DNA from 2 places in the Neisseria sp. P0014.S002 genome. Region 1 is predicted to be linked to the other one. Evidence: predicted binding sites of a transcription regulator. Region 1 holds the regulator's gene; the other holds the start of a gene.

Region 1 (7,509 bases):
TCAACGCCTACCGTATCGCAGCTTTGGTACCCGGCTCGCTCAGCTTGATTTTGGCCGACTTGATGCCTTGGCACAATGTATTCATCATCACGGCGCTGTTTATGTTACCCGGCCTGCTGATGACCCTGTTTTTAGCCAAAGAGCCTGACATTCCACCATCTGTGTCGCGTACATTTGCCCAAACGGTTTCCGACCCTTTCAGTGAGTTCTTCTCCCGCAAAGGCATCAAACAAGCCATATTGGTATTGCTGTTTATCTTCCTCTACAAACTGGGCGACAGTATGGCGACTTCCCTGGCAACGCCGTTTTATTTGGACATGGGCTTCAGCAAAACCGACATCGGCCTGATTGCCAAAAATGCCGGTTTATGGCCTGCCGTCATTGCCGGTATCGCCGGTGGTATTTGGATGTTGAAACTCGGTATCAACAGGGCTTTGTGGGTTTTCGGCGTGGCGCAATGGGTAACGATTCTAGGCTTTGCCTGGCTGGCGGGTTTCGGTAAATTTGAAACCATTACCCTGACGGAACAAATGATGCTTGCGGCCGTGATTGGTGCGGAAGCGGCAGGCGTAGGCTTGGGTACGGCGGCATTTGTCGCCTATATGGCCCGTGAAACCAATCCTGCTTTCACGGCCACACAATTGGCCCTCTTTACCAGCCTGTCAGCTGTTCCCCGTACATTTATCAATGCTTCGGCAGGCTATCTGATTGAAGCGATGGGTTACTTCAATTTCTACTGGCTGTGTTTTGCCCTGGGCATACCCGGCATGTTGCTGCTGTTTAAAGTGGCACCATGGAATGGCGAAAAAGTGAGTAACTAGATTGCCAGTCTAAAACATCTAGCAAAACAAAAGGCCGTCTGAATGTTCAGACGGCCTTTATCATACAAAAACTTTATTCTGCTTCAGGTTTGACAGTGCTGCGGACATCGCCGCTTTTTCCTTTATGTTTCAAAACAGCGCGGTCGAGTTTATCCATCAAAACATCAATCGCGGCGTACATATCCTGTTCAATCGCTTCAACGTGCAAATCTTTGCCTGCCAGATGGACATCGGCTTCGGCTTTTTGGCTGACTTTTTCCACCGAGAGCGTGATGGTCACGGAAATGATGTTGTCGGCGTGGCGGCTGATTCGTGCCAACTTGTCGGAAACGTAGTTTTTGATGGCTTCGGTAACATCAAAATTCAGACCGGTGATTTTCAGATTCATGATACAGCTCCTTCGGTTGGTTAGTCCGTCAAAACGGATCGGAATATATCTACTCGGTAAATTTTCGTTTGTGTGCCGGTGGTATGTCTAATGATTCTCTATATTTAGCCACTGTACGTCTGGCGATTTCAATGCCGCGTTGTTTTAATAATTTGACGAGGGTCTCGTCCGAATAGGGTCTGCTGCTGTCTTCGCTTTCAATCAGCTGGCTCAATACGGCTTTGATTGCGCCTTGGCTGAACCCTTCGCCGTCATCATCGGCATTCACTGCCTGTGTGAAGAAATAGCGTAACGCAAACAAACCGCGCGGGCAAGACAAATATTTCTGATTGGCGGCACGCGAGATGGTACTTTCCGCCAAACCCAATTCGGCGGCGGCATCTTTCATCAGCATGGGCGACAGTCCGATTTCTCCGAAGATGAAAAAATCTTCCTGATTTTTGACGATATACTCGGCAAGGCGGAGGACCGTGCTTTTCCGTAGCTCCAAAGAATCAATGCGCTGCTTGGCTTCGTTGATTTTTTCCTTCCACTCCGGTGCGCCCTCTTCCGCTGATTTCATCAGGTCGCAATACTCCTGATTCAGCTGCAGCTTCGGCCAAGCCGCCTCATTGCTGATGACTTCCCAGCCATCCTTGCCCTCTTTGACCCAAACATCAGGCTGAATATAAGGCGTAGGCGTGGCAGAGGCAAAACCGTAGGCCGGATAGGGATTGAGCTCGGCAATCATATCGAGCGCGGCTTCTATGGTTTCGCTGTCGGTATCGGGATAGAGTTTGCGGAAACGCAGAACGTTTTGTTTGCGGTTTTTGCCTAAGTCTTGAAGCGAACTTTGCACCAAATGCGCGGCCATTTGTCGGGCAGGAGAAGCCGGCAAACGCATCAGCTGCAGCATGAGCGACTCGGTCAAATCCGCTGCCGCCACGCCGGGCGGATCAAAGGTTTGCAATATATCCAGCGCATTTTGCAGGGCTTCTTCGTCCAGCATCCATTCTAACGGCGTGTGGTCGATGATTTCTTCGAGGCTGTCGGTGAGGTAGCCTTGCTCGTCCAAAAAATCAATTAAGACGTGAACATAGGCCGCTTCCACTTGCGAGAGCGGATGCTCGCACACTTGGGCATGCAGATAGTGTTTGAAATCCTCTTCTTCGGCGATGTTGCTCCAAATATCTTCGGCATCGTCGCCGCTCAACTGCTGACCTGCGCGCGGCATGGTGACGGCACGATTGAGCCCGCTATCGGCAAACTCATCGGTTTCCGGACGCTCAAGCAGAGGATTGTCTAACAACCAGTCTTCCACTTCGCGCTCAAGCTCAAGACCCGACATCTGCAAGATACGCAGAGACTGCTGCAGCCGCTGGTTGAGCTGCTGGGTCTGTTTGAGTTTAAGGACGAGTGAAGACATAGTGTTTTTTTCGAAGTGTATGGATAGTTTTTCAGACGGCCTTTGTACGGAGGGCCGTCTGAAAAACTAGGTTATCGGTATTATATTTGTATTCTTAGTAATTATTTCAATATTTAGAGCTACCCTCAATTAAAATGAGAGCCTCGTATGAAACCGGTTTTACGATTGCCGTCAAATATGCATTCAATATTTGAAATTTTCACCCAAGTAAACCGAACGGACTTGTTCATTGTTGACCAAATCATCCGGCTTGCCCGAAGCCAATACCGTGCCGTCGCTGATGATGTAGGCACGGTCGCAGATGCTGAGGGTTTCGCGCACGTTGTGGTCGGTAATCAATACGCCGATACCGCGTGATTTGAGAAACTCGATGATTTTCTGAATATCGATGACGGCAATCGGGTCAACGCCGGCAAAAGGTTCGTCCAACAAAATGAAACGCGGCTGCATGGCCAACACACGCGCGATTTCGACACGGCGGCGTTCGCCACCGGACAAAGACGGCGCAGGGTTGTTGCGCAGGCGTTCGATGTTTAAATCGGCCAACAGTTTTTCAAGTTCGGCATCGATGCGGCTTTTGTCCTTCATGCTGATTTCCAAAATGGCGCGGATATTTTGTTCCACGGTCATTTTGCGGAAAATCGAGGCTTCCTGCGGCAGATAGCCGACGCCGAGGCGGGCGCGTTCGTGAATGGGCAGGTGACGCAACTCTTGTCCGTCCAACATCACGCTGCCTGCATCGGCGGCAATCAGGCCGACAATCATGTAAAAGCTGGTGGTCTTACCCGCGCCGTTAGGGCCGAGCAGGCCGATGACTTCGCCGCTTTCGATTTCTAGGGAAAAGCTTTTGACGACTTGGCGTTTTTTGAAACTTTTTTGCAGGTTTTGAACCACAAGACGGCTGTTGTTTGCGCTCATATTCTGTTGACTTTCGATATTGACCTCAGGCCGTCTGAACCTTTTTCAGACGGCCTTTTTGTGTGTTTTCTTATTTGTTTTTTTGCGTGCTGGACGGCTGGATGACAACGCTGACACGGCCGGATTTGGCGGCGGATTTCACACCGGATTTAGCGCTGCCGTTGATGGTGTAAACCTCGGTTTTGGTGTTGTAAGTGATGACTGCACCTTCGGCCACATCGCCGCCGCGCTGTACTTTGGCATTGCCGGTCAGGGTAACCAGACTGGCTGCGGAAGAATACGTCACGGTATTGGCTTGGCCGTTGACCACGCCTTTGCCGCCGTCCAACTCTTGGCTGAATTTGACGGGCGAGCCGGTGGCTTTCATCAACTGCTCGCTTTTGTCGTTACGCGAAACAGTCACGCTGCCGGCACGGATATTGAGCGTGCCTTGTTTGATGATGACGTTGCCGGAAAAGGTGGTACTTTGGTTATTTTGGTCAAGCGAGCCTTGGTCGGCTTCGATTTGAATCGGCTGCTTGCTGTCGCTTTGCAGGGCAAAGGCCGGGCTGGCGGCAAAAACGGCAACAAGGGCTAAGGTTTTACAAATTTTTTGTATCATAAATTGTGGCTTTCACTTTGGAAGGGAAATTCAGCAAACCGGTTTTGTGGTCATAAGTCATGCCGTTTGCCTGACCGCCGGACTGTCCGTATTGGAAAGTAACGGGGCTGTCGGTATGGGCGTATTGCGCTTCGGTATCGACATTCAAACGTTCGGTTTTGATGATGCCGGCCAAACGCTTGGCATCTGCCGCTTTGTTTAAGACAACATTCTGTTCAAAAACGACTTTCTTGTTTTGAATATTGTACGCGGCCTTGTCGCTGCCGACTTCGTACAACAGGCTGCCGTCGCGGTAAAACGAAAGATGCGGTTTGTCCAAATGCACGTCCGCGCTATTCGGATATTGGACGGCATCGACCGCGCTCAGGTTTTCTTTCAGACGGCCTTCTTGGTCAAAACGTTTGCCGTTGATGCCTTTCATCGAATATTGCGGCTCATTCGGATTGAGAACGACTTCTTCGACTTGCACTTCGCTGATGCGGCCGAGCCACGCCGCCAATGCGCCGAGTGAAACGGCCAACACCAGCGGAAAGGCGATTCCGTAACGCCATCTGATTTTCATCGTACATACTCTTTCAAAGCAGGTTCAAGCGTACCTTGCGCCTGCATAATCAAATCGCACACTTCACGCACCGCGCCTGCGCCGCCGGAACATCGGGTTACATAATGGGCGTATTGCAAAGTAAACCAATGCGCTTCAGGGACGGCGACCGCCAATCCGCAACGCACCATCACGGGCAAATCGACAACATCGTCGCCGACAAAGGCGCACTCATGCTCCTCTACACCGGCCTGTTCGCGTAATTGGGCGTAGGCGGCACGTTTGTCGTGAATGCCTTTGAAGTAATAGTTGATGCCGAGCTGCTTCACGCGGATACCGACGGAAGGCGCATCGCGGCCGGTAATAATCGCCGTTTGCACGCCGCTGGCCTGAAGCATTTTCAAACCGTGTCCGTCCAAAGTGTGGAACGATTTGATTTCTTCACCGTTGTCGCGGATAAAAATGCGACCGTCGGTCAAAACGCCGTCCACATCCAGTATCAGCAGTTTGATACCTAAAGCGCGTCGTTGCAGGTCGGAAGAGAGGTTTTGCATAAGGTTTCCTTATTTCAGACGGCCTATTCTAGCATAAGGCCGTCTGAAAACGTTTTTGCCATCGTTTCAGACAATTCGTGCCATCAATAAATCATGCATGTTCAGCGCGCCAATCAGCATGCCGTTTTCTTCGACCACCAGCAAACCGTTCACATGGCCGCTTTGCATGGCTTTCAAAGCTTCAGTGGCAAGGCGGTCGGCAGAGATGGTTTTTGGAGAAGCGTGCATGATGTCGTCCACTTTCAAACCGGCAAAGCTGTCGCGTTCTTGAAACAGACGGCGCAAGTCACCATCGGTAAACACGCCTTTCAGACGGCCTTCGGCATCGGTTACCGCCAACATACCCAAGCCTTTTTCACTCATGCGGACAATGGCTTCTTTCAACGGCGTACCCAACAAAACGGCAGGCAGGGCTTCGTCTTTGTGCATGATATCCGCCACACGCAGCAACAGGCGTTTGCCCAAGCTGCCGGCCGGATGGCTCAACGCGAAATCGTCGGGCGTAAACGCACGCGCCTGCAGCAATACTACCGCTAGCGCATCGCCCAACGCCATTACGGCAGTCGTACTGGAAGTCGGCGCAAGGCCGAGCGGACAAGCTTCTTTGGAAACAGCCGCGGTAATATGGATATCGGCATGGCGCGCCATGGTCGAAGTCGGATGGGCAGTGATACAAATAAGCGTGATGTTTTTGCGTTTCAACGCCGGAATAATCGCCGCAATTTCATCGCTTTCGCCTGAATTGGAAATAGCAACCACGACATCGTGGTCCACAATCATGCCCAAATCGCCGTGTGCCGCTTCGGCAGGATGGACGAAAAACGCAGGCGTGCCGGTGGAAGCCATGGTTGCCGCCATTTTGCGGCCGATGTGTCCGGACTTGCCCATGCCGGTAATGACGACCCTACCCTTGCAGTGCAACAACGCTTCCGCCGCACGGACAAAATCATGGTCCAAAGCCGCCGCAATTTCACGCAAACCTTCGGCTTCCGTATCCAATACATCGCGCGCCCAGTCGAGATAAAGTGTGTTTTCCGCCATCAAAGCTACCTTTCATGCTTGAATTTAGGTTTGTTTTGCCCAAATTAATCGGCTGTAAACTGTTCAAATTCATCGAATCGGCGTAGCATTACCGCCACTTCACAAACAAACCTATTATGTAAAAGGAATCAGAGATGACTATTTTATCGGACGTTAAAGCATTAGGACAACAAATCTGGTTGGACAATCTCTCCCGTTCGCTGGTACAAAGCGGCGAGTTGGCAGAAATGCTGAAGCAAGGTGTGTGTGGCGTAACTTCCAATCCTGCCATTTTCCAAAAAGCCTTTGCCGGAGATGCCCTGTACGCCGATGAAGTAGCCGCGCTCAAACAGCAAGACCTGACCCCGAAACAACGCTACGAAACCATGGCGGTTGCCGATGTGCAAGCCGCCTGCGACGTGTGCCTTGCCGAACACGAATCCACCGGCGGCAAAACAGGCTTCGTCAGCCTCGAAGTTTCGCCTGAACTATCCAAAGACGCACAAGGCACGGTTGAAGAAGCGCGCCGCCTGCACGCCGCCATCGGCCGTAAAAATGTCATGATTAAAGTACCGGCAACCGACGAAGGCATCGAAGCGCTTGAAACCCTTGTTTCAGACGGCATCAGCGTTAACCTAACCCTGCTCTTCTCCCGCGCCCAAACCCTCAAAGCCTATGCGGCCTACGCGCGCGGCATTGCCAAACGTTTGGAAGCAGGACATGACGTTTCCCATATCCAAGTTGTCGCCAGCTTCTTTATTTCCCGTGTCGATGCCGCATTGGACGCTACCCTACCCGACCACCTCAAAGGCAAAGTCTCCATTGCGCTGGCCAAAGCCGCCTATCAAGATTGGGCGCAATACTTCGGCAGCAGCGAATTTGCCGCACTTGCCGACAAAGGTGCCAACCGCGTACAACTTCTGTGGGCATCTACCGGCGTGAAAAACCCTGCCTATCCTGACACTTTATACGTTGACAGCCTGATTGGCGCCCATACCGTCAACACCGTTCCCGATGCCACACTCAAAGCCTTTATCGACCACGGCACCGCCAAAGCCACGTTGACTGAAGGTGTGGACGAAGCCCAAGCGCAGCTCGCCGAAACCGCGAAACTTGGCATCGATGTCGAAACCTTGGCAACTCGTTTGCAGGAAGACGGTTTGAAACAATTTGAAGACGCTTTCGCCAAACTACTGGCGCCCTTGGCTTAAGCGGATTGAACGGACGGCCGAGAAACTTAAATCATTTTGAAAAGTCTCAG
Region 2 (7,509 bases), on a different contig from region 1:
GACCGCCACAGTCTGCCATCTTACGATATGGGCGAAGCCGACAAAGCCTATACCGAATTACTCGGACTTTTCTCACACGAATACTTCCATGCATGGAACGTCAAATCCATCAAACCGGCCGTCTTCGCACCTTACAATCTCGACCAAGAAAACTACACCGAGCAACTTTGGGCATTTGAAGGCATTACCTCCTACTACGACGACCTCTTTCTCGCCCGAAGCAAAACCATCAGCCCCGAAGCCTACCTTACGCTGCTTGCACAAAGCATCACACGCGTACAGCAAACACAAGGCCGTCTGAAACAAACACTTGCCCAATCCAGTTTCAGCGCATGGGACAAGTTCTACAAACAAGACGAAAACAGCCCCAACGCCATCGTCAGCTACTATCAAAAAGGCGCACTGGCCGCACTTTGCCTCGACCTCATCATCCGTGAAAAAAGCCAAGGCAAATACACCCTCGACAGTGTAATGCAGCAACACTATCGCGACTGGTGCAACACCCATCAAGGCATACCTGAAAAACACTGGCAAACCCGTTGCCAAGAAATGACCGGTTTAGATTTAGCAACCTTCTTTCAGACGGCCTTATACAGCACCGAAGACCTTCCGCTCGCAGAATGTCTGCAAAGCGTAGGTGTCAAACTCGACTTTATCCCCCTGCCACGCCAGCACGGTGGAGCATTTGCCAGCGAACCCCAATCGGTTGCCCCCACCAATGATTTGGGCGCACGTTTCAAACAAAACGGCGACCATGCTGTCCTGACTCATGTATTTAACGGCGGCAGCGCAGAAAATGCCGGACTCTGCCCGCAAGACAAAATCATCGCCTTAGGCGGCTATGCCTGCAACGACCTTGCAGCGCAGTGGAGCAAACTGCCTATCGGCACACGCACCACCATCCATTTCTTCCGCCAAGGCCTATTGCGCGAAACCAGCATCACAGTTCAAGCAGCAGAAGCCAATACCGCCCTGCTGCACATTACCGATCGCCAAAAACTCGAAAACTGGTTGTACAATCATTAAATAAAACTTCAAACGGCCTACCACTTCCTAGGCTGCCTGAAATCAACATATCCGCTCAATATAAAGAAAGGAAAAACTATGCCCATCCGTAAACTGACCGACACCCTCTATATCGCCCCCCAACTGACCGAAGCCGATGTCCAAGAAGCCGTACGCTTCGGCATCCAAACCGTCATCTGCAACCGCCCGGACGGCGAAGAAGAAAACCAACCGGCTTTTGCCGAAGTGCAAAACTGGTTTAAAGAGGCCGGCATCAACCAATTCTCACACCAGCCCGTTGTTGCGCCTCAAATCAACGCAACCGATGTTGCAGCCTTCCAAAATCTGTTGCAACAATCTCCGGCTCCTATTCTTGCCTTCTGCCGCACCGGTACTCGCTGCTCCCTGCTTTGGGGTTATCATCAAGTGCAACACGGCGCATCTGTAGCCGAAGTAGTTGCCGCAGCCGAACAGGCAGGCGTCAATCTCAGCAACTTTGAAGCCCGCCTGCAAGAAGCCAAAGATAAAGGTCTGGCTTAATACTTAATTTATGTATAAGTAGCAGCCTTTAAACCAATCAGGCCGCCTGAAACCAATTCTTTCAGACGGCCTAATGACTTTTATTCACAATCAAACCTTATTTTTAATTTATTTCCACTATCCTAAAAATATATTTTCTAAATCAAGCCCGAATTGACCTGTATCAATACCCTAACCCTATTTTCATTTATAATGCCTTTCAATGCTTCAGGGCCAAGCCCGAATCCTCCAGTTTTCCTCTATAAGAGCCAGCTCTCTTATTAAATGATTTTTCTTTCCTCTTGATGTGTGTGTGTTTGGGTGTGGCCGAAAGCCACCCCCTTTTTTTTATACCTACTCTCTTTAAGGCCGTCTGAAAACTTTCAGACGGCCTTTCCTTTCCCCTCACAAAAATAGTATAAAATCCCCTTATCGTTCAAACCACAAACTCAAAACGCCATGGTCAATAAACTCACTCCCCCTCCAAGCCTGCCCGATCCGCAAGACCTCCGCGCCGTTATCGCTTACAACATGCGCCTCTACCGCGTTAATCACGGCTGGTCGCAAGAAGAACTAGCACGCCAATGCGGACTTGACCGCACCTACGTTTCCGCCGTCGAGCGCAAACGCTGGAACATCGCCCTTTCCAACATCGAAAAAATCGCATCCGCACTTAAAATCGCCCCGTACAAACTCCTCCTTCCGCCGCAAGAAATGCTCCGCCAAATGACCGAGCCTGCCGATACCCAAGCTTAATTCACAGCCAGATACCATCATGACCGCCGCCCAACAAGCCATCCAAACCTACCAGCAGCAAAAAGCCGCAGCAGAAACTGCCTACCGCAAAAACAACCGCCCTACCGTTTACTTCCGCGACCATATCGCCGCTGCTGAAACCCTGTTGCAAACCCTCTGGCAAATCCACTTCCCCGACAGTAACGACATCAGTCTCATTGCCATCGGTGGCTTCGGGCGTTGCGAACTCTATCCCCATTCTGACTGGGACTTAGCGATTATTTCCTCGACCCCATTTTCAGACGGCCTGCAACAACAAACCGCCCAATTTATCCAAACCCTTTGGGACGCACGCCTCAATCCCGCCATCAAAAGCGGCAGCATAGAAGAAATCCTCCAAAGCACCCAAAACGACATTACCGGCGAAACCGCCTTTCTAGAAGCACGCCACCTACAAGGCAATGCCGACCTTACCGCCCAGCTGCTAAACAAACTCAACACACGCCGCGACACAGCCGCCTTTATCGAAGCCAAACTCCTCGAAATGGAGCAACGCCATACCAAATCCCAAGGCACAGGCGCACAACTCGAACCCAACATCAAAACCTGCCCCGGCGGCCTGCGCGACATCCACACCCTTATTTGGACAGCCAAAGCACAAGGCATAGACAGCAACCCCACCGCCCTCGTTACCGCCGGCGTCCTTACACGCACCGAAGCCGGCATGCTGGCTCATGGCTACCGCCGCCTCGCCAACATCCGCATTCACCTCCACCTTACCGCCGACCGCTCCGAAGACAGGCTGCTTTTCGACTACCAGTCCCAAGTTGCCGAAAGCTTAGGCTATACCCAACCCGACATCCGCGGCCGAAGCGAAGCCCTGATGCACACCTTCTACCGCGCCACCAAAGCCATCAAACAACTCAACGGCATCCTCATTCCGGTTCTCAAAAACCATCAAACCCCCGGCCGCCTCCAGCACATCCACCCCATCGACAGCCGCTACAAACGCATCGGCCACCAAATCGCCGCCAACGACCTTGCCCTGTTCGAACAAAATCCCGAACACATCTTCACCATCATCCAAACCATGCAGGAGCAAAACATCACCACCATCGAGCCGCAAACCCTGCGCGCATGGTGGGCGGCCACACGAAAAATCAACACCCGTTTCACCCAAAATCCAGAAAACCGCCGCCGCTTCATCCAATTCTTCAAACACGGCACCGGCCTTACCCAAACCCTCCGTTTTCTCAACCTCTACGGCGTACTTGGCCGCTATCTCCCCGCATGGGAAAAAATCATCGGCCTGCTCCAACACGACCTCTTCCATATTTACCCCGTAGACGACCACATCCTGACCGTCGTCCGCAATATGCGCCGTCTCGCCATCGAAACCCACAGCCACGAAATGCCCGAAGCCAGCGCCATCATGCAGGCCTATCCGCGACCACATGTCCTCTACACCGCCGCCCTGCTGCACGACATTGCCAAAGACCGTGGCGGCGATCACGCCAAAGAAGGCATCAAAGACGCACAACAATTCGCTGCCAACCACTACTACACCGAAGAAGAAAGCCACCTCCTCGCATGGCTGGTTGAAAACCACCTGCTCATGTCCACCGTTGCCCAAAAAGAAGACATCCAAGATCCCCATATCCTCCAAGCCTTTTGCCGCCGTATTCCCACACGCGAATACCTTGACGCACTCTACCTACTTACCATTGCCGACATCCGCGGCACCAACCCCAAACTTTGGAACACATGGCGCGCCAGCCTGCTCCAAACCCTCTACCACAGCACCGCCGCCGTTTTAAACAGCAAACACCACGATCCCGAACGCCTCCCCAACCGACGCGAACAAGCCTCGACCGATCAGCTCACGCGCGCCGCCGTCCCCCTCAAAAACCAACAAAAACTCCGTCGCATCCTCGGCAGCGCATACTACGTCCGCCATCAAACACGGGAAATCCTCTGGCACACCGCAAACCTCGCCTACGACACCGAAAGTCCGGCCGTCCGCAGCCGCATCCTTCCCCAAAGCAACAGCCTTCAAGTCATGGTATTCATGCCCAATGGCGACCGCCTCTTCGCACGCCTCTGCCGCATCTTCAGCAGCCACCGCTTCGACATCCAAGCCGCCCGTGCCTTTATTACCGAGCACGACTACATCCTCGACACCTTTATCCTCCAACTTCCTGACAATCTCCCGCCCGAAGAATATCCCGACCGCCAAAGCGCACTCGAAGCCGAACTCAACAGCTTCATCCACGGCAATACCACCGTCCAAAAACAAAGCGGCCGCCCGCACATCAGCCGCCGCATCCGCCACATCCCCATTCCGCCTACCGTAATCATCACCCCCGAAGAAGATTATCCCGGCTGGCACACCATAGACATCACCGCAGTCAACCGCCCTCACCTCCTCGCCGACATCGCCGAGACCTTCTTCGCACACAACATCAGCCTGCGCTACGCCAAAATCACCACCTTGGATCAGCGCATTGAGGACAGCTTCATCACCTACAGCCCATCCCTGCAAGACCCGCAAACCCAAAACACCCTAAAACAGGCATTGATCGAAGTCTTAACCCCATAAAGGCCGTCTGAACATCTTAAAAACATAGGGTGAGCATTTTTTGCCCACCCTAATCACATCCAAAAATATAAACATCCTGAATATACCCTTCTAAAACACTTAAGAAATCCAAAGCCTTAAAATTTAAAACCAGAACTTCCTTCTGACATAAAACTACATTCCAAAATCATAACTCATATGAATATAATTCTAATAACAAATTTTCATTCACCTATTACGCCAAATTCTCTTCAAAAATACTTCCTTTCAAATCTTTTCCTCATCCGTATTCAAACAAAATACGCATAAAAAATAAAACCCATAAAAAACAAAAAAATAAAATCACAAGATATTAAACCCACCGATTAATCCATAAAAACACCGCCCATCTAAATCAATTAACATATTATTAACCAAGCCAAATTTCTGACAAAAAACGTCACATAACCAAACTTGCACACACTCTCTGTCACAAAAAACACAAAACTGACAAAAAACGTCAACCCCCTAATTTTCCTAAAATCCTGAAACTTTCAAACAAAACCACAAAAAACTTAAAAATTAAAAAATAATCCCAATAAAAACAATAAACAAAAAATAAAAAATAAATTTTTTAATCAATTTTGCGCACTTGGCACACAGACTGCTTGAAGCAACACGTCCGATAAGGCCCAAGCCTCAAAGCAGCAAGCCCGACGGAAGCTGTATATTCCTTCTTACTTATGGTTTACTCATAATACATAGTGCCAAGCACATTACGGACTTTTTACTTAAACACAATTATTCACACTTTCAAACTGGAGTTTTAATCAATGAAAGCAATCCAAAAAGGTTTCACCCTGATCGAATTGATGATCGTTATCGCGATTATCGGCATCTTGGCAGTTATCGCCCTGCCTGCATACCAAGACTACACTGCACGTGCTCAAGTTTCTGAAGCCATCTCTTTGATGGAAGGTCAAAAGTCTGCTGTGGTTGAATACTATGCAGATAAAGGCAAATGGCCTACTAGTAATGCCGAAGCAGGTATTGCAGATAAGGAAAGCATTAAAGGTAAATATGTTGCACAAGTAGAAGTTGGTAGCAATGGTATTATTACTGCCACAATGAAAGATAGTGACGTAAATAACGAAATTAAAGAAAAAACCGTATCACTTACTCCAACAGCAACTACAACTACAGGACAAGGTCAAAATGCCAAAACATCTGGCAACGGATCTTTTACTTGGACTTGTAAATCAGGTACAACCAATGGCGTAGATTCAAAATTCTTACCTTCTTCTTGCCGTTAATAATTTGTTACCAACAAATTTAAAAGCTTATAAAGCAAATCCCATAAATATAATTATGGGATTTGCTTTATAAAATAAAAATAAGAAAACGATATACTCAAAAAATGAAAAAACTACGCAAAACCCAAACCGGTTTTAGCCTGATTGAGTTGATGATTGTTATCGGCATTATCGGCATTTTGGCAGTAGCAGCTCTTCCCGCATACCAAAACTATGTTGCCAGAGCACAAGTAGCAGAAGGCATCATGCTTGCCGGCAGTATGAAAAGCTACGTCGAAGAAGCCTATGCAAATAAAGGCAGCTTGCCGCTTGACCTAAATATCAAGCAACTCGCTTCAGACGACAATAAAGTCGGCAACTATGTAAAGATTGTCCGTATTGAAGATAACGGCACCATTGTTGCCGCCATCGGTAATCAAGCCGCTGTTCCTGTGAAGAATACCGAAATCCACCTGACACCAAGTTTTGCAAAAACAGGGGCTACTAAAGGTACAACAGTTTGGTCTTGCGGTGGCACCATGGATACACACTTCCTTCCCGTATCCTGCAAACAGAGCCTGTAAGCTTATTTCCCAAAACACAAAAATACATTGCGAAGAAAATACCCCAAAAAAAAGCCAAATACAAACGCGGAAAATGAATCAAAGCAAAAGAACAAAACTCTCCAAAACAAGGTCATTAAGAGCCTGAATGATCACATTACGAAAATAAATGCCGTCTGAAATCATTTTCAGACGGCCTCTTTATATCCAATTCTAATATGACATAAAGCTTTGGCCTTGATTAGTTTCAGACGGCCTTCATCTTTTCACCACTACATAAAACAAATTCGCAACACTCCTTATAAGACAATTTGTCGCACATCTGAACTCAATATATAATTTAACCATACAAGTCTTTATTTTTAAGCATTTTTCATTTCCAAAACATACATTGCCTACATTGGGAGAACCATCATGCCTCATCTGAACTTGGACAAAACGGATTTAAAGATTCTGCAGGTTTTGCAGGAAAATGGGCGGTTGAGCAATGTTGAACTTTCTGAAAAAGTGGCGCTCTCCCCTTCTCCTTGCCTGCGCCGTCTCAAACAGCTTGAAGATGCGGGCATTATTCAAAAATACGCGGCCCAGCTTTCTCCCGTATCTTTGGGCTTGGGCTTGCAGGCTTTTATCCGTGTATCGATTAGCAAGGCAAAAGATGCGCGCGAGGATTTTTCCGAATCTGTCCGCGCTTGGCCGGAAGTATTGAGCTGCTTTGCTTTAACGGGTGAAACCGACTATCTGCTCCATGCCTTTTTTACCGATATGAACGCGTTTTCCCATTTTGTTTTGGATACGCTGCTTTCGCACCACGGCGTGCAAGATGCGCAATCGAGTTTTG

The links. The regulator sigma-54, encoded in region 1, starts transcription at its own class of promoters, with help from an activator protein. The targets are predictions, from matches to a motif close to CTGGCACGCTTCATGCTT.
Region 2: ACTHSX_RS05000 (pilin) is a predicted target of sigma-54. The motif match lies at 5,469-5,486, and genes of this name have one in related genera.

Annotation. Positions count from the first base shown of each region.
Region 1 covers NZ_JBQCVO010000002.1:370,554-378,062, reverse strand. The annotation lists gene ACTHSX_RS04065 (AmpG family muropeptide MFS transporter) at 1-821, shown strand, start outside; gene hpf (ribosome hibernation-promoting factor, HPF/YfiA family) at 895-1,209, opposite strand; gene rpoN (RNA polymerase factor sigma-54) at 1,259-2,614, opposite strand; gene lptB (LPS export ABC transporter ATP-binding protein) at 2,798-3,532, opposite strand; gene lptA (lipopolysaccharide transport periplasmic protein LptA) at 3,603-4,133, opposite strand; gene lptC (LPS export ABC transporter periplasmic protein LptC) at 4,114-4,695, opposite strand; gene ACTHSX_RS04035 (KdsC family phosphatase) at 4,692-5,228, opposite strand; gene ACTHSX_RS04030 (KpsF/GutQ family sugar-phosphate isomerase) at 5,295-6,269, opposite strand; gene tal (transaldolase) at 6,404-7,459, shown strand.
Region 2 covers NZ_JBQCVO010000003.1:114,775-122,283, forward strand. The annotation lists gene ACTHSX_RS04980 (M61 family metallopeptidase) at 1-1,026, shown strand, start outside; gene ACTHSX_RS04985 (TIGR01244 family sulfur transferase) at 1,105-1,545, shown strand; gene ACTHSX_RS04990 (helix-turn-helix domain-containing protein) at 1,984-2,280, shown strand; gene glnD ([protein-PII] uridylyltransferase) at 2,300-4,858, shown strand; gene ACTHSX_RS05000 (pilin) at 5,650-6,129, shown strand; gene ACTHSX_RS05005 (pilin) at 6,234-6,692, shown strand; gene ACTHSX_RS05010 (Lrp/AsnC family transcriptional regulator) at 7,086-7,509, shown strand, end outside.